DNA from 4 places in the Streptomyces sp. BI87 genome. Region 4 is predicted to be linked to each of the others. Evidence: riboswitches for the same ligand, from Rfam matches in the RefSeq annotation. Region 4 holds a riboswitch; each other region holds the start of a gene.

Region 1 (5,850 bases), 4.6 Mb from region 4:
GGCGGTGCGGACGGGGCCGCCGAGCGCGGCCGCCATGTAGTGGACCGGCGGCAGGGTGTCGACGAGCGTGGAGACGGCGGTGGCGTGGGGGGCGTGGGTGTGGACGACGGCGCGGGCGGTGCCGGTGCGGTACACGGCGAGGTGGAGGGGGAGTTCGGTGGTGGGTTTCAGGGTGCCAAGCACCTGGCGGCCGTCGAGGGTGACGGCGACGGTGTCCTCGGGGCCGAGCCGGTCGTAGGGGACGCCGGTGGGGGTGATGAGGACGAGGTCCTCCGTGGCGACGGCCGGGCGGTCGGGGGTGACGCGGACCGAGACGTTGCCGGAGGTGCCGACCACCAGTCCGTCGCGGACGGTGGCCCGGGCCGTTTCCACGAGGTCGCGCCAGGCGTGGGCGACGGCCTGGTCCTCCAGGAGCTGCCAGGGGCGGCCGGGGTGCGCGCGGTTCTTCTCCATGGCCGCGCATCCTGCCACCGGCCGGGCGTGTGCCGGGGCACGCGCCCCATTCCGTTTCGGCGCCCCGTCCCCCTGTCTCCGGTGCGAGCTGCCTCACATCGGGCGGCTGCGGGAACCACGCCGGGGGCCCGTGTCCCGGGGCGGTAGGGGTACCCCGGCCCGCTCTCCCAAGGGGTCGGGGCGGGGCTGGGGGTGAGGCGGCCGAGGGGGCTCCGTTTCGGGTCACCACGTTGCCTGCCCCAGTTCATCTTCCGTTCACTCAGCGCCCCTACGTTCAACGAGCCAACGACGTCCCACAGAAGTCCGGGTAAATGGAACACATCACGCTTCTCCTCGGGATCGTGATCGTGACCGCTCTCGTGTTCGACTTCACGAACGGTTTCCACGACACAGCCAACGCGATGGCCACCACCATCTCGACCGGCGCGATGAGGCCCAAGGCCGCGGTGGCGATGTCCGCCGTGCTCAACCTCGTCGGCGCGTTCCTCTCCGTGGAGGTCGCCAAGACGATCTCCGGCGGACTCATCAACGAGGACGGCCTGAAGACAGAAGTCATCTTCGCCGCCCTCGTAGGCGCCATTCTGTGGAATCTTCTGACCTGGCTCGTCGGCCTGCCGTCGAGCTCCTCGCACGCGCTCTTCGGCGGCCTCATCGGCGCCGCGGTGATGTCGGCGGGCTGGTCCTCCGTCAACGGCGGCACCGTCGTCACCAAGGTGCTGCTGCCCGCGATCGCCGCGCCGCTCGTCGCCGGCCTCGCCGCGATGCTCGCCACCCGGCTGACCTTCCGGATCAACCGGAACGTGGACGAGAAGTCCACCGCCAAGGGCTACCGCGCCGGGCAGATCGCCTCGGCCGGCCTGGTCTCGCTGGCGCACGGCACCAACGACGCCCAGAAGACGATGGGTGTCATCACCCTCGCCCTGGTCACCGGCGGTGTCCTCGCCCCCGGCTCCAACCCCCCGATGTGGGTCATCGTCTCCGCCGGTGTCGCCATCGCGCTCGGTACGTACCTGGGCGGCTGGCGCATCATCCGGACCATGGGCAAGGGCCTCACCGATCTCACGCCGCCGCAGGGCTTCGCCGCCCAGACCAGCGCCGCGACGGTCATCCTGGCCTCCTCCCACCTGGGCTTCTCCCTCTCCACCACCCAGTCGTGCTCCGGCGCGGTGATGGGTGCGGGCCTCGGCCGCAAGGGCGGCGTGGTCCGCTGGTCGACCGCCACCCGGATGTTCGTCGCCTGGGGTCTGACCCTGCCGGCCGCCGCCCTGGTCGGCGCGGCCGCCGAACTCCTCACCAAGCAGGGCGACTGGGGCGTCGCCGCCACCGCGGTCCTGCTGGTCGGCGGGTCCTTCGCGATCTGGCTCCGCTCGCGCCGCTCCCCCGTCACCCACGACAACGTCAACGACGTGGACCCGGTGCGGGACGAGCCCTCGGGCGTCGTCACCCAGGCGATGGCCTCCGTGGCCCCGCCGCCCACCGGCGCGGCTGTCGCCTCCGAGGAGGCGGACGGCTCCCCGCTCGGGTCGATCCCGGCCCAGCCCGGCCACTCCTCCGCCACGACCGAACCGGCCGCCCGGCCGGCCAAGGTCTGACCCGGCCTCGCGTACGTAAGGACACCTCACCATGAACATCGACTGGGCAGCTCTCGGCTCCGTCTTCGGCGTGAGCCTCGTGGTCACCGTCGCGCTCGTCGGCTTCTTCACCCTGGGCATCGTGGGCCTCTCCAAGGCCGCGAGCGGGGCCCAGGGCGGCGGGTCGGGTGTCGCGGCGAAGGCCGGCGGCTACCTCTGCTTCGCGCTCTGCGCGGCGGCGGTCGCCTACGGGATCTACATCATCGTGGCCTAGGGCCACCACCCGCCGGGAAGGGCGGGCCGGACGTACGCCGTCCGGCCCGCCCTTCGGCGTATCCGCGCACCGGCCCCGGCTGTGGGGCTCCACACACTCTTCGTCGCAGGTCAACGGTGAGTTGACTGGTGTTCCGGGAGCGTGGTGGACTGCCCGGGCCGAAACACGGAGGCAGCAGAGGAAGCCGGTGAGAATCCGGCGCGGTCCCGCCACTGTCACCGGGGAGCGGCATCTCCGCCCAGCGCCACGGCCCCCGATCTGGGGCTGGAAGGCCAGGGGATGCCGCCGATCCGGAAGCCAGGAGACTCTCGCCCCCGGTCACGTCGAACCAGGGCGCGGACCCTGAGTGAGGACACACCGCCATGCGTGGCTGCCCGTCGCCGCCCCCTGACCTGCTCCCCCGGTACGCCGAGCGCCGAACGGGCTGAGCCCCGTGGACCGTGCCGACCGCGTCTTCGCGTACGGCGCCACCGCCGGACTGCTGGCCGACGCCCTCTTCGCCGACCCCCGCCGGGGCCACCCCGTGGCCCTCTTCGGCCGGGCCGCATCGGCCGTCGAGCGGCGCCTGTTCCACGACCACCGGGGCTGGGGCGCGCTGCACACCGCGCTCTGCGCCGGAGGCGTCACCGCCGGGGCCGCGCTGGCCGCCCGGGCCGTCCGACCTCACCCGTGCGCGGCCGTCGCGCTGACCGCCGCCACGACCTGGGCGGTGGTCGGCGGCACCTCGCTGGTGCGCGAGGCCCGGCTGATCGGCGCTGCCCTGGAGGCCGGGGACGTGGCCGAGGCCCGGCGGCTGCTGCCCCGGCTCTGCGGGCGCGACCCCGAGGCGCTGGACGCGGACGCGCTGGCCCGGGCGGTGGTCGAGTCGGTCGCCGAGAACACCTCGGACGCGGTGGTCGGTGCCCTGGTGTGGGGCGCGGTCGCTGGCGTCCCGGGACTGGCCGGCTTCCGGGCCGTCAACACGCTGGACGCGATGGTCGGCCACAAGTCGCCCCGGCTGCGCCGGTTCGGCTGGGCCTCGGCCCGCCTCGACGACGCCGTCGGGTACCCGGGGGCCCGGCTCACGGCGGCCCTCGCCGTCCTCGCCGGGCCCGACCCGCGCGGCGCCCTGCGCGCCTGGCGGTCCGACGCGCACCGCCACCCGAGCCCCAACGCGGGCCCGGTCGAGGCGGCGTTCGCCGGGGCGCTGGGCGTACGGCTCGGCGGCACCCTCACCTACGGCGGGCGGACCGAGCACCGGCCCGTGCTGGGCGGCTCGGGCCGCGCGGTGCGGCCCGGTGACATCGAGCGGGCCGCCCGGCTCTCCCGGCGAATCGGCGCGCTGGCGCTGGTCGCGGGGGCCGGCGCGCGGCTGGCCGCCGGAGCGATACGCGGGCGCGCACGGCGCGCGGCGACAGGACAGGGAGGGGCAGGGGCATGAGCGGCGGAGTGCTGATCGCGGGGACCACCTCGGACGCCGGGAAGAGCGTGCTGACGGCCGGCATCTGCCGGTGGCTGGCGCGGCGCGGGGTGAAGGTGGCGCCGTTCAAGGGGCAGAACATGTCCCTCAACTCGTTCGTGACCAGGGAGGGCGCGGAGATCGGCCGGGCCCAGGCGATGCAGGCCCAGGCGGCCCGCGTGGAGCCGACGGCGCTGATGAACCCGGTGCTGCTCAAGCCCGGCGGCGACCGCTCCAGCCAGGTGGTGCTGCTCGGCAAGCCGGTCGGGGAGCTGAGCGCCCGGGGTTTCTTCGGCTCGGTACGCCCGGACGAGCCGGCCCGGGCGGTGTCGGGGGGCCGCCGGGAGGCACTGCTGGAGCCGGTCCTCGCCTGCCTGGCCGAGTTGCGGGCCACCCACGACGTGGTGGTCTGCGAGGGCGCGGGCAGCCCCGCCGAGATCAACCTGCGCCGGACCGACATCGTCAACATGGGCGTGGCCCGGGCAGCGAAGCTGCCGGTGCTGGTGGTCGGTGACATCGACCGGGGCGGCGTCTTCGCCTCGTTCTTCGGCACCACGGCGCTGCTGGCTCCCGAGGACCAGGCGCTGGTCGCCGGGTACGTCGTCAACAAGTTCCGGGGGGACGTGGAGCTGCTGAAGCCCGGCATCGAGATGCTGCGGGGCATCACCGGCCGCCACACCTACGGCGTCCTGCCGTACGCAGACGGGCTCGGCATCGACGAGGAGGACGGGCTGCGCGTCTCGCTGCGCGGCGCGGTCCGCGAGTCGGTGGTGGCGCCGCCGGCCGGCGAGGAGGTGCTGCGGGTCGCGGTCTGCGCGGTGCCGCTGATGTCCAACTTCACCGACGTGGACGCGCTGGCCGCCGAACCGGGCGTCGTGGTGCGGTTCGTGGACCGGCCCGAGGAACTGGCCGACGCCGACCTCGTGGTGGTCCCCGGCACCCGGGGCACGGTCCGCGCGCTGGCCTGGCTGCGCGAGCGGGGTCTCGCGGACGCGCTGCTGCGCCGGGTCGCCGAGGGGCGTCCGGTGCTCGGCATCTGCGGCGGCTACCAGCTGCTCGGCGAGCGGATCGAGGACGAGGTGGAGTCCCGCGCGGGCACCGTCGAAGGGCTCGGCGTGCTGCCGGTGCGGGTGCGGTTCGCGGTGGAGAAGACGCTGGCCCGGCCGAGCGGTTCGGCGCTGGGCGAGCCCGTCGAGGGGTACGAGATCCACCACGGCGTCGCCGAGGTGCTCGGCGGCGAGCCGGTCTTCACCGACGCCGGCGGGCGCGCCCTGGACGGCTGCCGGGCCGGCGCCGTCTGGGGCACCCACTGGCACGGCTCGCTGGAGAGCGACGGCTACCGCAGGGCGTTCCTCACCGAGGTGGCCCGGGCCGCGGGCCGCCGCTTCGTCCCGGCGCCCGGCACCTCCTTCGGCCGCCTCCGCGAGGAGCAGCTCGACCGGCTCGGCGACCTGATCGAGGAGCACGCCGACACCGGCGCCCTGCTGCGCCTCATCGAGCAGGGCGCCCCGCCCGGCCTGCCGTTCCTGCCGCCGGGCGCGCCGTGAGCCGCCCGTCCGTACCTCCCGGCCCCGCGTCCCCCGTCCGCCGTACCCGTGCCGCCGCCGCGCGGTGCGGAGTCCCGGTGAGTGAAGGAGTGAAGTCCCGATGAGTACCAGTTCCCGTTATCCGTTCACCGCGATCGTCGGTCAGGACGACCTGCGGCTGGCGCTGCTGCTGAACGCGGTCTCCCCGGCGGTCGGCGGTGTCCTCGTCCGGGGGGAGAAGGGCACCGCCAAGTCGACGGCCGTCCGCGCGCTGGCCGCGCTGCTGCCGGCGGTGCGGACCGTGGAGGGGTGCCGGTTCTCCTGCGACCCGGCCGCGCCCGACCCGGGCTGCCCGGACGGGCCGCACCCGGCGGACGGGCCCGGCGGCGAGCGGGCGGCCCGGATGGTGGAGCTGCCGGTCGGCGCCTCCGAGGACCGGCTGGTCGGCGCCCTCGACATCGAACGGGCCCTGGCCGAGGGCGTGAAGGCGTTCGAGCCGGGCCTGCTGGCCGACGCGCACCGGGGCATCCTCTACGTCGACGAGGTCAACCTCCTCCACGACCACCTGATCGACCTGCTGCTCGACGC
Region 2 (5,850 bases), 210 kb from region 4:
CACCATCAGCTCCGAGAGGTGGAACGTGCGGGCCCGCTCCGGCGTCTCGTCCAGATGCTTACGCCACCACTCGCGGCCCTCCGTGCCGGGGGCCCCGTAGGCGAACCCCGCCACCTCGTCCCCGTCGCGGGCGATCACGCAGGCGAAGCCGGGGTGACCTCCCCAGTGGTCCACGAACCAGGGAAACCGCTGCCGGAACTCCTCGTCCTCGGTCACCCCGGAGTACACGTCCCGCTGCGTGTCGATCAGGATCTGCCGGATCTGCGGCAGGTCGTCGCGGGTGTAGTGGCGCAGGGTCAGAGCGGGGGTCATCGGGCTTGGCTCCGTTCGGATCGGTAGCGGTCCACCCACTGGCGGGTGCTGTCAGCGTGCGGTGCGAGGGTGGTCAGGTTTCGGTTGAAGCCCGCCAGGAAAGAGCGCATCCGTCCTGGCAGGACGTTGCCTTGCATGAGTACGAATACCTGCCCGGCCGTGGCGCACGCCTGGTCCACGTCACGCTGGCGAATCTGGGTCAGGGCCAGTTGGAGGGTGGCCAGCGCGCGGTTCCGTCGAAAATGCTGAGGGATGGCGGCCAAGGCGCGATGCGAAGCGGCTTCTGCCTCCGCCGGGTCGCCGATCTTGTTCCGCACGATGGCGGTGATGGCCAGCAGTTCGGGATGCCCGTAGAAGGACACCCAGGTCGGGCGTGGGTCGTTCAGGGATGCCTTGGTAAGGGCTTCTTCCGCGTAGCCGAGCGACCGCAGGGCGGCCTGCCGGTCTCCGCACTCTGCGTGGCCTACGGATGTACGGGCGTGGGCGAGGGAGGCGAGCAGAGGGTCCCGGCGTGCGGCGCGCGTGGTCTGCGCTGTTTGGGCGGCGTGCACTGCCTCGCTGAAGTGCTTTCCCTGGCGGGCCAGCATCGCGTGTGAGTTCCATACACGTAGTTCGGCTTCAGCGGCCGATCCCAGTCCGGCAAGGTGCAGAGCACGGTTGAGGTGTTGCTGGGCGCGGCCGCTCCTGCCGGCATCCACCGCCGACCATGCTGCGGCGGCCGTGTACTCGGCGGCGAGTCCGTACAGCCGCTGTCGAACGCGCTGCGAGGCTGCCCTCTCCTGCAACGCCAGGGCCTGGCTCGCGCCCGCCAGGGCGGACTGTTCCAGTGCTTCGTGTCCGCCCCTGGTCGCATCCAGTGCTGTCAAGGCGTCCAAGCCGTTGCGCAGTCGGATCACATCAGTGGTACCGACCGAGTACGGCCGGGAAGTGATCAGAGGCATGGCGGCGGCTGTAGTCGTGCCTGTCGCGGCGGCCAGGAAGTTCCTGCGGTGCACAGGTGCCTCCGTCCTGGTAGGGCTTCGTCGACCCGCCGGAGGGGTGAATCCCAGTTCCTCGGCGGTACGACTGAATACTGCCTCCAGGGCTTCTCGCTGCCGAGGGTGGGGCCAACGAGTCTTTCCGGTGAGCCAGTTGCGCACTGTGCGATCGCTGACGGTGCCTGCCCTGCCGAGGGCCCGGAGGTAGTCGTTCACAGCCTCCGCCAGCTCTTCCTGGGTGTGCCCCGCCTCTGTGAGCGCCTCCGCCAGGTACGTGTTCGCTGCCACGACGCCAAGGTAGCGGGACAGAGGGTGCGAAGTGCTGTGGATCACGCGAAATTTCCGGCTCTCCGAGAGCGCGATGCAGGCAGCTTTTCCTCACGGGCCGTCATGAGGCGTCGTTCACTCAGTGACGTGCAGCCTTTGAAGCGAGGGGTCCTGATGGCCATGACCACCACAGCCCATCCCACGGGGTGTCCCGGCTACAGCGAAAGCCTCCCCCGCGAACCCGAGAGTGCCGCCCTGGCCCGCCGTCTCGTGCGTACCTCGCTCCACGCCTGGGGCCTTGATCTCCTGGCCGCCGACGCCGCCGTGATCATCACCGAGCTGGTGGCCAACTCCGTGCGGCACGCCCGGCGGGAGTCCATCCGGGTGACCGTCGAGCGGCCCGCCGAGTACCGCGTGCGCCTCGGAGTCGTCGACTTCTCGAAGCAGCGGCCGGTGCGCGGGACGGCGGGCCCCGAGGACGAGGCCGGGCGCGGCCTGGTGCTCGTGGAGGCGCTGGCGGCCGAGTGGGGGACCGAGCTGTTGCCGTGGGGGAAGCGGGTCTGGGCGGAGCTGGAGGGCGAGCGATGAGCGGGCGTAATCCGTGGGCCGGCGACCTGGTCCACGACGAGGAGGCGGACCGGCGCGGGATCGCCACCGATGTACGCGGCGGCACGGGGTGGGTGCTGCGGCCCGAGCGCGGAGTGGAGCGGAGGACCTCCGAACGGCCCGGGCGACTGACGCTGCTGGCGTCCAGGGAGGAGACGCGGGAACGCCTGTAGAGACGCGGCGTTCCGTCATGTGAACACCCACACCCGCGACCCGCCCACCCCCAGCTAGGCTGCCCCGTGCAGCTGGTTCGCCCCGTCCGCCAGGCGGGGTGTCGTAAGAGGGAACCCGGTGGGAATCCGGGACTGCCCCGCAGCGGTGAGTGGGAACGAACGCCGTCATACGCACTGGGTCCGGGGAACGGGTCCGGGAAGCGACGGCCAGTAGGGGTCCGCCTCGGCGGATGTGCCCGCGAGTCCGAAGACCTGCCCGTTGCCCGCGCACGGCGATCCGTGTGCGGACATCCCGGTGACCTCGTGGGCGGGTCGGAGGAGCACAAAGCGGACGGACGGGCGCGCCCTCGGGCGTGGGACTCGCCGTCCGGTCCGTCATCCCTTCGCGTCCCCGTCCTGTCGCCAGGATGCAGGAGACATCTCGCGAAGGAGAGTTCCGTGACAGCGAAGTCCGCAGCCGCGGCAGCACGGTCGACCGTGTACGGCTACCCCCGCCAGGGACAGCACCGGGAACTGAAGAAGGCCGTCGAGGGGTACTGGAAGGGCCGCGTCGGCGCCGACGCCCTCAAGGAGACGGCGGCGGGGCTGCGCCGCGCCAACTGGGCCCAGCTCGCCGAGGCCGGCATCGACGAGGTGCCCACTGGTGACTTCTCGTACTACGACCACGTCCTGGACACCAGCGTCATGGTCGGCGCCGTTCCCCCGCGCCACCGGGCGGCCGTCGACGCCGATCCGCTCGACGGGTACTTCGCCATGGCGCGCGGCAACCAGGACGTGGCGCCGCTGGAGATGACCAAGTGGTTCGACACCAACTACCACTACCTGGTTCCCGAACTCGGCCCGGACACCGTCTTCACCGCCGACTCCGGCAAGCAGGTCGCCGAACTGGCCGAGGCGCTCGCCCTCGGCCACACCGCCCGCCCGGTCCTCGTCGGCCCCGTCACCTACCTGCTGCTCGCCAAGCCCGCCCCCGGCGTCGCCGAGGAGTTCGAGCCGCTCACCCTGCTCGACCGGCTCCTCCCGGTCTACGCCGAGGTCCTGGGCGACCTGCGGGCCGCCGGGGCCGAGTGGGTCCAGCTGGACGAGCCCGCACTCGTCCAGGACCGCACCCCGGCCGAGCTCAACGCCGCCGCCCGCGCCTACCGCGACCTCGGCGCCCTCACCGACCGGCCCAAGCTGCTGGTCGCCTCGTACTTCGACCGGCTCGGGGAGGCACTGCCGGTGCTGGCCAAGGCTCCGGTCGAGGGGCTGGCGCTGGACTTCACCGAGGCCGCCGCCGCCAACCTCGACGACCTCGCCGCCGTCGGCGGCCTGCCCGGCAAGCGGCTCGTCGCGGGCGTCGTCAACGGCCGCAACATCTGGATCAACGACCACGAGAAGTCGCTGGCCACCCTCGCCACCCTGCTCGGCCTCGCCGGCCGCGTCGACGTCGCCGCCTCCTGCTCCCTGCTGCACGTCCCGCTCGACACCGCGCCCGAACGCGAGCTCGACCCGCAGATCCTGCGCTGGCTCGCCTTCGCCCGGCAGAAGACCGCCGAGATCGTCACCCTGGCCAAGGGCCTCGCCCAGGGCACCGGCGCGATCGGCGCCGAGATCGCCGCCAACCGGGCCGCCCTCGCCTCCCGCGCCGACTCCCCGCTCACCCGCGACCCGGCCGTCCGCGCCAGGACCGCCGCCGTCACCGAGGCCGACGCGCGCCGCCCCCAGCCGTACCCGGAGCGTGCCGTCGCCCAGCGCGAGCGGCTGCGGCTGCCGCTGCTGCCCACCACGACCATCGGCTCGTTCCCGCAGACCGGCGAGGTGCGCGCGGCCCGCGCCGACCTGCGGGCGGGCCGGATCGACGCGGCCGGGTACGAGGAGCGCATCGCCGCGGAGATCGCCGAGGTCATCGCCTTCCAGGAGAAGGCGGGGATCGACGTCCTGGTGCACGGCGAGGCCGAGCGCAACGACATGGTCCAGTACTTCGCCGAGCAGCTCACCGGCTACCTCGCCACCCGGCACGGCTGGGTCCAGTCGTACGGCACCCGGTACGTGCGGCCGCCGGTCCTGGCCGGGGACATCTCCCGGCCCGCGCCGATGACGGTGGGCTGGACGACGTACGCCCAGTCGCTCACCGAGCGGCCGGTCAAGGGGATGCTGACCGGGCCCGTCACCATGCTGGCCTGGTCCTTCGTCCGGGACGACCAGCCGCTCGGGGAGACCGCCGCGCAGGTGGCGCTGGCGCTGCGGGACGAGGTGGCCGACCTGGAGGCGGCCGGGACCGCGGTGATCCAGGTCGACGAGCCGGCGCTGCGGGAGACGCTGCCGCTGCGCGCCGCCGACCGGCCCGCCTACCTGGCGTGGGCGACGCGCGCCTTCCGGCTCACCACCGGCGGCGTGGCGCCGGCCACCCAGATCCACACGCACATGTGCTACGCGGAGTTCGGCGACATCGTGCGGGCCATCGACGACCTCGACGCCGACGTCATCAGCCTGGAGGCGGCCCGCTCCCACATGGAGGTCGCGCACGAACTCGCCGCCCACGGCTATCCGCGCGAGGCCGGTCCCGGGGTCTACGACATCCACTCGCCGCGCGTCCCGGGCGCCGAGGAGGCCGCCGCCCTGCTCCGCGAGGGCCTGGCGGCCATCCCGGCCGGGCGGCTCTGGGTCAACCCCGACTGCGGGCTGAAGACCCGCGGCTGGCCGGAGACCCGCGCCTCCCTGGAGAACCTGGTGGCCGCGGCCCGCACCGTCCGCGCCGCGCTCGACGCCTCCTGACCGGTGCCGCGCCCGGGGAGGTAGGGCCGGGCCATTCACCCGAATGGAGTAATGCCGTACGTCCCCGGGAGGCGGCTCCCGGCCCTCCCGGAGGCCCGCGTACGCCTTGCCGCACGCAAGGCGCGGGCCGCCCGAGAGGGGGCGCGGGCCGCCCCGGGTTGCCGCGACGGCGTTCCGGGTGCGCGATGGAGACGTGGGTGTGTGGGCCCATGGGGGTGCTCCCGGAATCCTCCGCCACGCGCCGTCCAAGGAGTGATCACGACATGACAGCAGGTGACAGCTTCCTCACCACCGACCAGCTGGTGGGGCTGACCGCCTACGACCGCGACGGCGCCAAGGTCGGCAGTGTCGAACAGGTCTTCCTCGACGACGCCACCGGGAAGCCCGAGTGGGTCACGGTCAAGACCGGCATGTTCGGCATGAAGGAGACCTTCGTGCCGCTGGCCGGGGCGGGCCACGACGGCGAGGGACTGCACCTCGCCTACGCCAAGGACACGATCAAGGACGCCCCGCGCGTCGACGCCGACGAACACCTCGACGCCGCCGAGGAGCGCGAGCTGTACGCCCACTACGGGGTCACCCGGGGCGGCAGCGGCAAGACCGGCGAGGAGATGAGCGGGCGTACGGACACGTCCGGCAAGGACACGGGCATGGACACCGGGACCAAGGCCGCGGCGGCGGGCACCGCCGGGGCGGCCGGGGCCGCGGGCGCGGCCGGTGCCGGTGGCCGCAGCCAGTCCGGCATGGACCGGCCCGCC
Region 3 (5,850 bases), 4.1 Mb from region 4:
GCAGCGCCTGGTGGATGGAGGAGGAGCCGGTGAGGAGCGCGTCGGTGACGGGGGTGCCGTCGGCCTCGCGCTTCCAGCCGATCTGCCCGCCGGGCTGCTGGAGGGCGAGGACGTGCTCGACGGCGGCGACCACCACGGGCCACATCCGGTCGAGGAAGGCGTCGTCGCCGGTGGCGAGGTAGTGGTGCCAGACGCCGACCGCGACGTAGGCGGTGAAGTTGGACTCGCGCCCGAGGTCGGTGGGCTCCTCGGCGTCGCCGTCGGCGTAGGCGGCGTACCAGGAGCCGTCGGGCAGCTGGTGGCGGGCGAGCCAGGCGTAGGCGCGGGCGGCGGCCTCGTGCTCGCCGGCCGCGTCGAGGGCCATGGCGGCCTCGGTGTGGTCCCACGGGTCGAGGTGGTGGCCGCGGAACCACGGTATGGCGCCGTCGGCGCGCTGCACGGCGAGCAGGCCCGCGACGGTGGCGCGGGCCTGCTGCTCGGTCAGTACCCCGGGCAGGACCAGGTGTTCCGTCCGGGGAGCGGTCACTTGGCGGCCGCCGTCGGGGTGTGCGGCTTGGTGGCGTAGGCGACGAAGCTCTTGCCGACGACGGGGTTGAGCAGCTGCTCGGCGACCCGGGTCAGGGCGGGCTTCTTCATGATGTCCCAGACCAGCAGCTTGTGGTACGCGCGGACCGGCAGCGCCTTGTCGTTGTCGACGCCGAACGCGCACTTGAGCCACCAGTAGGGGCTGTGCAGGGCGTGCGCGTGGTGGGTGCCGTAGGGCTTGAGTCCGGCGCCGCGCATCTTGGCGAGGAGTTCGTCGGCCTTGTAGATGCGGATGTGGCCGCCCTCGACCTCGTGGTACGCGTCGGAGAGCGCCCAGCAGACCTTCTCGGGGCCGTAGCGGGGCACGGTGACGGCGATGCGGCCGCCGGGCTTGAGGACGCGGACCATCTCGGCGAGGACGCCCTTGTCGTCGGGGATGTGCTCCATCACCTCGGAGATGATGACGACGTCGAAGGACTCGTCGGGGAACGGCAGGTTGAGGGCGTCGCCCTCCATCGCGGTGGCGGTGGCGCCGGCCGGGGCCTCACCGGCCTCCTTCATCGCCGCGAACCAGGTGGCGACCTCGCGGATCTCCTCGCCGTTCTGGTCGAGGGCGACCACCTGCGCGCCGCGCCGGTAGCACTCGAAGGCGTGGCGTCCCGCTCCGCAGCCCAGATCGAGCACACGGTCGCCGGCGGCGAGCGGGAAGCGGGTGAAGTCGACGGTCAGCACGTGGACCTGCTTTCGCGGTCGGGTCGGGCGGTGGTGACCGGGGCGGCGGGGCGACCCGGGCTCCCGGCGATGGCCTGGCGGTAGTGGGCGACCGTGCCGAGGGCGGCCTGGCGCCAGGTGAACTTGGCGAGGACCCGGGCGCGGCCCGCGGTGCCGAGGCGGCGGCGCAGCTCCGGGTCGGCGAGGAGCTTGCCGAGCGCGGCGGCGAGCGCGCCGGCGTCGCCGGGCGGCACGGCGAGGCAGGTGTCGCCGTCGGTGCCCGCGACCTCGGGGATGGCGCCGCCGGTGGTGGCGACCAGGGGGGTGCCGGTGGCCATGGCCTCGGCGGCGGGCAGCGAGAAGCCTTCGTAGAGGGAGGGGACGCAGGCGATCTCGGCGGAGCGGATGAGGTCGACCAGTTCGGTGTCGCTGATGCCCTTGACGAACTGGATGGCGTCGGTGAGGCCGAACCGTTCGATGGCCTGGGCGACCGGTCCGTCCTCGGCGGGGCGGCCGACGACGACCAGGTGGGCGTCGGGGTTCTCGGTGCGGATCTTGGCGAGCGACTCCACCAGGTGGACGAGGCCCTTGAGCGGCACGTCGGCGCTGGAGGTGGTGACGATCCGGCCGGGCACCTCGGCGACGGACGGGTCGGGCGAGAAGAGGTCGGTGTCGGCACCGATGTGGACCACGTGGACGCGGTCGGGGCGGACGCCGAAGTGGTCGACGATCTCCTGGCGCGAGGTGCCGGAGACGGTGAGGACCGAGGGCAGCTTCCGGGCGACACGTTTCTGCATCCGGGTGAAGCCGTACCAGCGCCGGACCGAGAGGCGGCGCCTGAAGGAGCCGGCGGCGTCCAGCTCCAGTTGCCGGTCGACGGTGATGGGGTGGTGCACGGTGGTGACGAGCGGGGCGCCGAGGGCGCGGTCGCCGCCGAGCAGGCCGTAGCCGAGCGTCTGGTTGTCGTGGATCACGTCGAACCGCCCGGCGAGGGCCGCGAGGTGGCGGCGCGCGCGCAGGCTGAAGGTGAGCGGCTCGGGGAAGCCGCCGGTCCACATGGTGGCGACCTCCAGCGCGTCGACCCAGTCGCGGTACTCGCCCCGGCCGGGAGTGCGGAACGGGTCGGGCTGGCGGTAGAGGTCGAGGCTGGGCAGCTCGGTGAGGTGGACGCCCTCGTCGAGGACGGGGTAGGGCTGGGCGCCGATGACCTCGACGTGGTGGCCGAGGCGGGCCAGTTCGCGGGAGAGGTGGCGGACGTAGACGCCCTGGCCGCCGCAGAAGGGGTCGCCCTTGTAGGTGAGGAGGGCGATGCGCAGGGGCCTGGCGCCGTCGGCGAGGGGATCGCCCGAGGCCTGTTCCGGGGCGGCTTCCTCGCGTGCGGGGTCCGCCTCCATGGCCTCAGCGGTCACTGCCCGGTCCCCTTCTGCCAGCCCGATGGTCCCGGGAGGTTACGCCGGGACTCCGATCCGCAACAAGTTTCACCGCGGTCGGTCTTGATCGTTCACGAAGCATCGAATCTACCGGCAGGTAGCTCGTTCAGAACCTTCGGAACAGGTGATTCACACCACGGCCGGCCAGGGGCGGCCCTGCGGCTCCCGGCCCTTGGCACGGGGGCGGACGGCGGCCCCGGACCGCCCCGCGCCCGCACCGGTACAGTGACCGGGTCGTCGTCAGGACCGTGTGAGGGGAAGCCGGTGGGAATCCGGCGCTGACCCGCAGCCGTGAGCCGCCCGCGAGAGCGGGCCGGCGGAGCCGGAATGCCTCCTCGGACTCATGACCGGCTCACGCCGCCGGACCCCTCCGGCGGCCGGCACCGTCGAGGCATACGGAGCCGGAGCCCGGCGCCTTCGCGCGCCCGTGCCCGGCTTCCTTCAGGAGAGGGCACCCCACCCATGACCGTCCGTCGCAGCGCCCTGGCGCTCACCGCGCTGACCGCACTGACGGCGGCGTCGGCCGCCTTCGCTCCGGCCGCCGTCGCCGAGGACTCCCCCGCCCCCTCCGTCAAGAAGGTGCCCTCGGGCCTGTACGGCGACAGCGACCCGACCTACGACGGCGTCTACCGCCAGTCCCTCGCGCTGCTCGCGCAGCACACCGCCGGGGTCGAGCCGGCCGCGAAGGCCGTCGACTGGCTGACCGGCCAGCAGTGCGCGGACGGCTCGTTCGCCCCGTTCCGCGCCGAGCCGTCGGCCGACTGCGACACGAAGACTCCGGTCGACACCAACCAGACGGCCACGGCCGTGCAGGCGCTCGCCGCGCTCGGCGGCCACGACGAGGCGGTCGGCAAGGCCGTCGACTGGCTGAAGGCGGCGCAGAACGACGACGGCGGCTGGGGCTACACGCCCGGCGGCGACACCGACACCAACTCGACCTCGCTGGTGATAGGCGCCCTCGCCGCCACCGGCACCAAGGCCGGCGCGGTCACCTCGAAGAAGGGCAAGACCCCCGAGGACGCGCTGCTCGGCCTCAGCCTGACGTGCGCCGACGGCGGCGCCTTCGCCTTCCAGCCGGAGAAGAACGGCGACCTCACCGCCAACGAGGACGCCACCGCCGCCGGAGTCCTCGGCGGCCTCGGCTCCTCCCTCGTCGTCACCAAGGGCGAGTCCGCCGCGCAGACCGCCTGCGAGAAGCCGGCCGACGCCCGCGCGGCCGCCGCCAACGGCGCCGCCCACCTCGCCGACGTCCTCAAGAAGGACGGCCACCTGACCTCCGCCATGCCCGGCGCCGAGGACCAGCCCGACACCGGCAACACCGCCGACGCGGTCACCGCGCTGTACGCGGCCGGGCTGACCGACGCCGCGAAGAAGCCACTGGCCTGGCTGGAGAAGAACGGCCCCGCCTGGGCGGAGCAGTCCGGCCCGTCCGCCTGGGCCCAGCTCGTCCTGACCGCCCACGCCACCGGCACCGACCCGCGCGCCTTCGGCTCCACCGACCTGGTCGCCGGGCTGAACGCCACCGGCCCCGCGCCGAAGTCCGCGGAGGACACCCCCAGTGCCCAGGACTCCGCGAAGCAGGTGGTGGACGAGGACGGCTCGCAGATCAGCGTCTGGTGGATCGTCGGTGTCGGCGTGCTCGTCGGCGCGGGCATCGGCCTGATGATCAGCCTGCGCAACAAGTCCGGCCGCAAGTGACCCCCGGCCCCACCGCGTCCCGCCCCGCCCGCACCACCCTGCGGGCGGGGCTCGCGCTGCTCCTCGGCCTGCTGCTGGCCGTGCTCGTGGCGGCGCCCGCGCAGGCCGCCGGGTACCGCTACTGGTCGTTCTGGGAGCGCGAGGGCGCCACCTGGAGCTACGCCACCCAGGGACCGGCCCAGCTCCGCCCGGAGGACGGCTCGGTGCAGGGATTCCGGTTCGCGGTGAGCGCGGAGGCGGACGACTCCGCCGCGCCCCGCCCGAAGGCCGCCTTCGCGGAGATCTGCGCGGGCACCGAGGAGCGCGACGGGCGCAAGCGGATCGCGCTCGTCCTGGACTTCGGCACCACCGCCGACGCGCCCGGGGGCGAGCGCCCGCCGAAGGCCCGTACCGCCTGTGCCAGCGTGGCGGAGGACGCGAGTGCCGCCGACGCGCTGGCGGCGGTAGCCCCGCCGCTGCGGTACGACTCCTCGGCGATGCTCTGCGCCATCGACGGCTACCCGGAAACCGGGTGCGGCGAGCAGGTCTCGGGGGCGGGCGGACCGTCCGCCGAGGAGTCCTCCGACGCCGCCTCCCCCGGAAGCGAGGAGTCGGACTCCGGTTCCGCTTCGGGCGGGGGCGGTCCTTCGGCCGGGCTGCTCGTCGGGATTGGCGCGGTGGCCGTGCTGGGCGTGGCGGCCCTCTGGCAGTCCCGCCGCCGGCGCGGCTGAGCGGCTGGTCACGATGGCGCACGGCCCTCTCCAGCAGGCGCGCCGGGTACGCCCGGCGCTGCTCGCCCCGCTCGCGACGCGCTCCAACGCGCTGCACGCCGGGGCGTGGTGGCTGTGGGCGCTCGGGCTGGCCGCCGCCGCCTCGCGGACCCGCAACCCGCTGCTGCTCGCCCTGCTGATCGGCGTCGCCGGGTACGTGGTCGCGGCCCGCCGCACCAGCTCGCCGTGGGCCCGCAGCTACGGGGCCTTCGTCAAACTCGGCCTGGTCATCATCGCCATCCGGCTGCTCTTCGCCATGGTGCTGGGCTCACCGGTGCCGGGCACCCACGTCCTGTTCACCCTCCCCGAGGTCCCGCTGCCCGAGTGGGCACGCGGGGTACGGCTCGGCGGCCGGGTGACCGCCGAGGGCATGCTCTTCGCGCTCTACGACGCGCTGCGGCTGGCGACCCTGCTCATCTGCGTCGGCGCGGCCAACGCCCTGGCCAGCCCGGCACGGCTGCTGAAATCGCTGCCGGGCGCCCTGTACGAGGCGGGCGTCGCCGTGGTCGTCGCCATGACCTTCGCCCCGAACCTGGTCGCCGACGTCCGCCGGCTGCGCGCGGCCCGGCGGCTGCGCGGCCGCCCCGACCGGGGGCTGCGCGGCCTGTTCCAGGTCGGCCTGCCCGTACTGGAAGGGGCGCTGGAACGGTCGGTGGCACTGGCCGCCGCGATGGACGCGCGGGGCTACGGCCGGACCGCCGCCGTCCCGCCCGCCGTCCGCCGCACCACGGCCGCCC
Region 4 (5,850 bases):
TCGGTCTCCGCCCAGGAGACGCTGAGCCGTCACTTCCCGGGCGGCGCCGGCAACCCGGCCGTCGTCATCGCCGACGTCGGCCAGGTGGACGAGGTGGTCGCGGCCGCCGAGAAGACGGAGGGCGTCGCCTCGGTCGCGCCGGTCACCGAGTCGGGGCGGCCCGGCGGCGGCGCACCGCGCGTCGTGGACGGCCGGGTGCGGATCGACGCCACCCTCCAGGACGGCGCGGACAGCGACGCCGCCAAGGAGACCGTGGCCCGGCTGCGCACCGCCGTGCACGCGGTGGACGGCGCCGACGCCGTGGTCGGCGGCTACACCGCCCAGCAGTACGACACCCAGCGCACCGCCGAGGCCGACCGGAACCTGATCATGCCGGTGGTGCTGGCGATCATCCTGGTCATCCTCATCGCGCTGCTCCGCTCGCTGGTGACGCCGCTGCTCCTGGTGCTCACCGTGGCGCTGAACTTCGCCGCCACCCTCGGCATCGCCTCGCTGGTCTTCACCCACGTCTTCGGCTTCTCCGGAACCGACGCCTCCGTCCCGCTCTACGGCTTCGTCTTCCTGGTGGCCCTCGGCGTCGACTACAACATCTTCCTGATGTCCCGGGTCCGCGAGGAGACCGCGCTGCACGGCTCCCGGGAGGGCGTCCGGCGCGGCCTGACCACCACCGGCGGTGTCATCACCTCGGCCGGCGTGGTCCTGGCGGCGACCTTCGCGGCGCTCGGCGTGATCCCGCTGGCCTTCCTCGCCCAGATCGCCTTCATCGTCGCCTTCGGCGTGCTGCTCGACACCCTGGTGGTCCGCTCCCTGCTGGTCCCCGCCCTGGTCCGCGACATCGGCTCCGCCTCCTGGTGGCCGGGGGCACTCAGCCGCCGGGCCCAGCCCGCGAAGGAGGCCGCGGGCGAGCCCCGCACCCCCGCATAACCGCAGGCCGTACGCGCACCACGGACCTCCCCCGCCCCCGGGCGCGGGAGGTCCGCTGTGCTAGCTTTCGCACGCCAGTCGTACCCGCGCATCTCGATGCGAACGGGTCAGGGAATCCGGTGCGAACCCGGAACTGACGCGCAGCGGTGAGGGCGACGGGCGGCGCAGGACGCCACTGGGGCAGCCCCCGGGAAGGCGCGCCGTCCGGACGACCCCGAGTCCGAAGACCTGCTGGCCCTCCGTCCGTACGGACGGGGTTCCTGTACGCCAGGCTTCGCGACCGAGCCTCGACACCGAAAGCCGCACCCCTGTGCCTGTTGCGCCCTTCCGCCCAACCTCCCTCGCCGCCTCCTGCGCCGTCCTCGGCCTGCTGCTCACCGCGTGCGGAGGGGGTGCCTCCCAGCCGGCCGGCGACGCCAAGGGCGCCAAGGCGACCACGCTGGAGAACTGCGGCCGCACCCTCACCGTCGAGCAGCCGCCGGAGCGCGCCGTCTCGCTCAACCAGGACTCCACCGAGATCCTGCTCTCGCTCGGCCTCGCCGACCGGATGGCAGGCACCGCCACCTGGACCGACCCGGTCCTCCCCCACCTGGCCAAGGAGAACGCCAAGGTCAAGCGGCTGGCCGACAACAACCCCTCCTTCGAGAGGGTCCTCGACCAGGAACCCGACTTCGTCACCGCCTCCTTCGAGTCGACCCTCGGCAAGGGCGGCGTCGCCACCCGCAAGGCCTTCGAGGACCTCGGTGTGGGCACGTACGTCTCGCCCGCCGACTGCGCCAAGTCCCACACCGGCGACGGCGACGGCTCCCGGGACGAACCGCTGACCATGGCCGCCATCCACGGCGAGGTCACCGACCTGGCGAAGGTCTTCGGCGTCGAGGAGCGCGGAGAGAAGCTCGTCGCCGACCTCGCCCGGCGCGCCGAGAAGGCCACCGACGGGCTCAGCACGAAGAAGGCGCCCGAGGACGAACGCCCCACCCTGCTCTACTGGTTCGCCAACGCCGAGGCGCCGTACATGGGCGGCTGCTGCGGCGCCCCCGGCATCATCACCGAGGCCGTCGGGGCGAAGAACGTCTTCGACGACACCCAGGCCGAGTGGCCGCAGATCAACTGGGAGACGGTCGCCGACCACGACCCCGACGTGCTGGTCATCGGCGACCTGACCCGCAAGTCGCAGACGGCGGAGAGCGCTGCCAAGAAGATCGCCTTCCTGGAGTCCAACCCGGCCACCCGCACCATGACGGCGGTGAAGGAGAAGCGGTACGTGCTGCTGAGCGGCGCCGCGATGAACCCCTCGATCCGCACCGTCGACGGCATCGAGGAAGTCGCCGCCAAGCTGCGTGAGTTCGGGTTCGCCAAGTGACCCCCACCGCCGCGCGGCCCCCCACCGGGAAGGAGCGGACGCGGCGGCGGCCGGGGGCGTGGACGCTCGGCCTCCTCGCGCTCGCGCTGCTGCTGGCCTCCGTCTCGGTCGCCATCACCATCGGCCCGGCCCGGGTCTCGGTCCCCGACGTGTGGGCGGTCGTCGCCTCGCGCTTCGGCGACGGCGAGAGCGGGCTGACGCCCGTCCGCGAGGGCATCGTCTGGGAGCTGCGGCTGCCGCGCACCGTGCTGGCGGCGGTCTGCGGGGCCGGGCTCGCGGTCTGCGGCGTGGTCATGCAGTCGCTGCTGCGCAATCCGCTGGCCGACCCGTTCGTCCTCGGCGTCTCCTCCGGCGCCTCCACGGGCGCGGTCGCGGTGGTCGTCCTCGGCCTCGGCGGCGGCGCGCTCTCGATCTCCACCGGCGCCTTCCTCGGCGCGCTGGTCTCCTTCGGGCTGGTGCTGCTGCTCAGCCACAGTCTGGGCGGCACCACCGACCGGGTGGTGCTCTCGGGGGTCGCGGGCATGCAGCTCTTCTCGGCGCTCACCTCGTTCGTCGTGATGTTCGCCGCCGACGCCGAGCAGACCCGGGGCCTCCTCTTCTGGCTGCTCGGCAGCCTCTCGGGGGCCACCTGGACCGACGTGTGGGCGTGCCTGGCGGTGCTGGTGGTGGCGCTGGTGGTGTGCGGGGCGCGGGCCGTCCAGCTCGACGCCTTCGCCTTCGGCGCGGAGAGCGCCGCCGCGCTCGGCGTCTCCGTGACGCGCACCCGGCTGATCCTGCTGAGCGTCACCGCGCTGCTCACCGCCGCGCTGGTCAGCGCGGCCGGCGCGATCGGCTTCGTCGGCCTGGTGCTGCCGCACGCGGCCCGCGCCCTGGTCGGCACCCTGCACGGCCGGCTGCTGCCGGTGGCGGCGCTGAGCGGCGCGGTCTTCCTGGTCTGGGTGGACACCCTGGCCCGGACCGTGCTGGCGCCGCAGGAGATCCCGGTCGGCGTGGTGACCTCGCTGATCGGCGTGCCCGCCTTCGTCCTCATCATGTACCGCACCCGGAGGCCCTCATGACCGGCCGCGAGGCACTTCCCGACGACGGGCCGGCGCTCCGGGCCGAGCGGGTCACGCGGTCGGCCGGCGGTCGGCTCGTCCTCGACGGCGTCGACCTGGAGGCGCGCGCCGGCAGCACGGTGGGGCTCATCGGGCCCAACGGCTCCGGCAAGTCGACGCTGCTGCGGCTGCTGGCCGGGCTGCTCGCGCCGAGCGGCGGCACCGTCACCGTGGACGGCTCCACCCCAGCCGAGCTGGGCCGCCGCGAGACGGCCCGGCGGCTCGCCGTGGTCGGCCAGCACGCGGCCACCGACACCGACCTGACCGTCCGCGACGTGGTCGGGCTCGGCCGCGTACCCCACCGGCGGGCCTGGGCGGCGCCCGGTGCGGCCGACCGGGAGGCGGTGCGGGCCGCGCTGGAGCAGACCGGGCTGGTGCCCTTCGCGGACCGGCTCTGGCACACGCTCTCCGGCGGGGAGCGGCAGCGGGCGCAGATCGCGCGGGCGCTGGCGCAGGAGCCGCGTCATCTGCTGCTCGACGAGCCCACCAACCACCTCGACGTACAGCACCAGTTGGAGTTGATGTCGCTCGTGGCGGGGTTGCCGGTGACCTGTGTGGTGGCGTTGCACGATCTCAATCTCGCGGCGATGTTCTGCGACGAGGTCGTGGTGTTGCGCGCGGGGCGCGCGGTGGTCTCCGGGGCTCCCGGGGAGGTGCTCAGTGAGGGGCTGATCGCTGAGGTGTACGGGGTGCGGGCCCGGGTCGTGGCCGACGGCGGGGGGACGTTCGTGCGCTTCCTGGCGCCGGAGGCCGGTCACTGACCTGGGCCCCGGCGGCTGGCCGGCCAGGGTCGCGGTGCGGTCCGCCGCGACCGTGCCCTGTCCCCGTACGCCAGCGACCGATGCCGCACGGTCCGGAGTCCGCATCGCAGATGGGGCGCCGCCTCCCTCTGTCCCGCCGGGGTACGCGACGCCATCTGGTCTTCAGCGCCGCAACTGGAGACGTGACCAGGCCAGCACGGTCAGCGCCGCGAAGGCCAGCGAGAAGGCGACGCTCACCGCGAGCTGGACCGTCGTCGCGGGTGCGATCGGGCCGTCGGGCGCGGTGTGCCCCATCGTCCAGAGGGCGGGCGCGGCGAGGGGCAGCCGGCCGGCCGCGCCGGCGAGGACGCCGACCTGGGCGACGATGACGAGGCCGATCGCCGTCGAGACGCCGCCCAGGATCGAGCGGGAGACAGTCGCGACCCAGGCGACGGGCAGCGCGACGAGCCCGGTGAGCAGGCCGAGGAAGAACTGGCGACCGATCCCGGACCAGGCGGCGGCGTCCGGGGGACCGTAGCCGAGCAGGTTTCCCAGGACGAGGAGACCCGCGACGAGCAGCGTGTTCAGGGCGGCCAGCCAGCCTCCGTACACGGCGAGCTTCGCGGCCGCGGTCTGGGCGCGGCTCACCGGGAGGGCGAAGAGGCCGACCACGGTGCCGTCCGCGAACTCGCGGGCGAACATCCAGGCCAGGACAGTGCCGAAGCCGAGGAGCCCGCCCGCTCCGGTGATCTGCGCGACCGTCGTGAGCAGCCCCGGCCAGTCCAGGGTGGCGGTCGGGCCGAGTTTCGCGGCGAGTTGGGGGTTGCCTCCCGCGAGGGCCCCGCTGATGCCCGCCGTGATGGTGAGGATGCCGCCGGCGATGACCGCGGTGCCGAGCACGCCGACGCGGGAGCGGGCGAGTTTGCGCAGCTCGCAGTGGAACGCGGCGGCCAGAGCGGTGCGGGCGGTCATGGGCGTCACCATGGACGCGGCTGTCACAGGGCCCCCCTTCTCGTGCGGGTTCGGGTTTCGTCGTCGGCCAGAACGCGGGCGAAGAACGCCCGTTCCAGGTCGGCGCCCACCGGGTCGAGGTTTCCGATGAGCCGCCCGGCGTTCATGATCATGATGCGGTGGGCGATCCGGGCGACCTCGTCGAGATGGTGGCTGCTGACGAGTACGGCGGCCCCCGCCCGCGCCCTGCGGGTCAGGGCATCGCGGAGCAGGAGGACCGCGGCGGGGTCGAGGGCGTTGCTCGGCTCGTCGAGGACGATGAGGCGCGGGAGGTGCTGGAGCGCCGCGGCCAGGCCGACGCGTTGGCGGTTGCCGAGCGAGAGTCGGCCGAAGCGGCGGCCGGCGAGTGCGCCGAGGTGCCATTCATCGAGGGCCTCCTCCGCCGTCGCAGGCGCGGCTCCGCGCAGCCGGGCGGCGATCTGGAGGTTCTCGCGCGTGGTGAGTTCGGGGTAGGCGGACGGCACCTCGACGAGCTGGCCCACGTGGGCCCATTCGGCGCGCGGGAGCTCGCCGAGCGGGCGGCCCAGGATTCGGACGACGCCCGAGGCCGGTCGCAGCATGGCCGAGAGCCAGGCGCATCAGGGTCGTCTTCCCGGCGCCGTTGAGGCCGATGAGGGCCACGATCTCGCCCGGTGCGACGGTGAGATCGAGGCCGTGTACGCCCGCGCCGCCCGGGTGGCGGACGCCGACGTCGGCGAGGGTGAGGCTCATCGTC

What was found. A riboswitch is a leader RNA that binds a small molecule or an ion and turns the genes downstream of it on or off. The one in region 4 is predicted to bind cobalamin.
Region 1: another riboswitch for cobalamin. It lies ahead of OIM89_RS24630 (cobalamin biosynthesis protein); the one in region 4 lies ahead of OIM89_RS03955 (ABC transporter substrate-binding protein).
Region 2: another riboswitch for cobalamin. It lies ahead of metE (5-methyltetrahydropteroyltriglutamate--homocysteine S-methyltransferase); the one in region 4 lies ahead of OIM89_RS03955 (ABC transporter substrate-binding protein).
Region 3: another riboswitch for cobalamin. It lies ahead of OIM89_RS22585 (prenyltransferase/squalene oxidase repeat-containing protein); the one in region 4 lies ahead of OIM89_RS03955 (ABC transporter substrate-binding protein).

The regions. Positions count from the first base shown of each region.
Region 1 covers NZ_CP110079.1:5,527,027-5,532,876, reverse strand. The annotation lists gene OIM89_RS24645 (class II aldolase/adducin family protein) at 1-453, opposite strand, end outside; gene OIM89_RS24640 (inorganic phosphate transporter) at 765-2,045, shown strand; gene OIM89_RS24635 (hypothetical protein) at 2,077-2,298, shown strand; cobalamin riboswitch at 2,475-2,606, shown strand; gene OIM89_RS24630 (cobalamin biosynthesis protein) at 2,732-3,718, shown strand; gene OIM89_RS24625 (cobyric acid synthase) at 3,715-5,283, shown strand; gene OIM89_RS24620 (putative cobaltochelatase) at 5,384-5,850, shown strand, end outside.
Region 2 covers NZ_CP110079.1:1,138,934-1,144,783, reverse strand. The annotation lists gene OIM89_RS04900 (GNAT family N-acetyltransferase) at 1-312, opposite strand, end outside; gene OIM89_RS04895 (helix-turn-helix domain-containing protein) at 309-1,577, opposite strand; gene OIM89_RS04890 (ATP-binding protein) at 1,737-2,144, shown strand; gene OIM89_RS04885 (hypothetical protein) at 2,141-2,335, shown strand; cobalamin riboswitch at 2,440-2,589, shown strand; gene metE (5-methyltetrahydropteroyltriglutamate--homocysteine S-methyltransferase) at 2,774-5,092, shown strand; gene OIM89_RS04875 (PRC and DUF2382 domain-containing protein) at 5,356-5,850, shown strand, end outside.
Region 3 covers NZ_CP110079.1:5,060,554-5,066,403, reverse strand. The annotation lists gene OIM89_RS22600 (prenyltransferase) at 1-526, opposite strand, end outside; gene OIM89_RS22595 (class I SAM-dependent methyltransferase) at 523-1,257, opposite strand; gene OIM89_RS22590 (glycosyltransferase family 4 protein) at 1,251-2,645, opposite strand; cobalamin riboswitch at 2,881-3,020, shown strand; gene OIM89_RS22585 (prenyltransferase/squalene oxidase repeat-containing protein) at 3,129-4,364, shown strand; gene OIM89_RS22580 (SCO2322 family protein) at 4,361-5,074, shown strand; gene OIM89_RS22575 (CbiQ family ECF transporter T component) at 5,088-5,850, shown strand, end outside.
Region 4 covers NZ_CP110079.1:924,509-930,358, forward strand. The annotation lists gene OIM89_RS03950 (MMPL family transporter) at 1-924, shown strand, start outside; cobalamin riboswitch at 983-1,175, shown strand; gene OIM89_RS03955 (ABC transporter substrate-binding protein) at 1,235-2,287, shown strand; gene OIM89_RS03960 (FecCD family ABC transporter permease) at 2,284-3,345, shown strand; gene OIM89_RS03965 (ABC transporter ATP-binding protein) at 3,342-4,145, shown strand; gene OIM89_RS03970 (ABC transporter permease) at 4,308-5,096, opposite strand; gene OIM89_RS03975 (ATP-binding cassette domain-containing protein) at 5,120-5,695, opposite strand; partial or broken gene OIM89_RS29965 (ABC transporter ATP-binding protein) at 5,739-5,846, opposite strand; gene OIM89_RS03980 (TetR/AcrR family transcriptional regulator) at 5,843-5,850, opposite strand, start outside.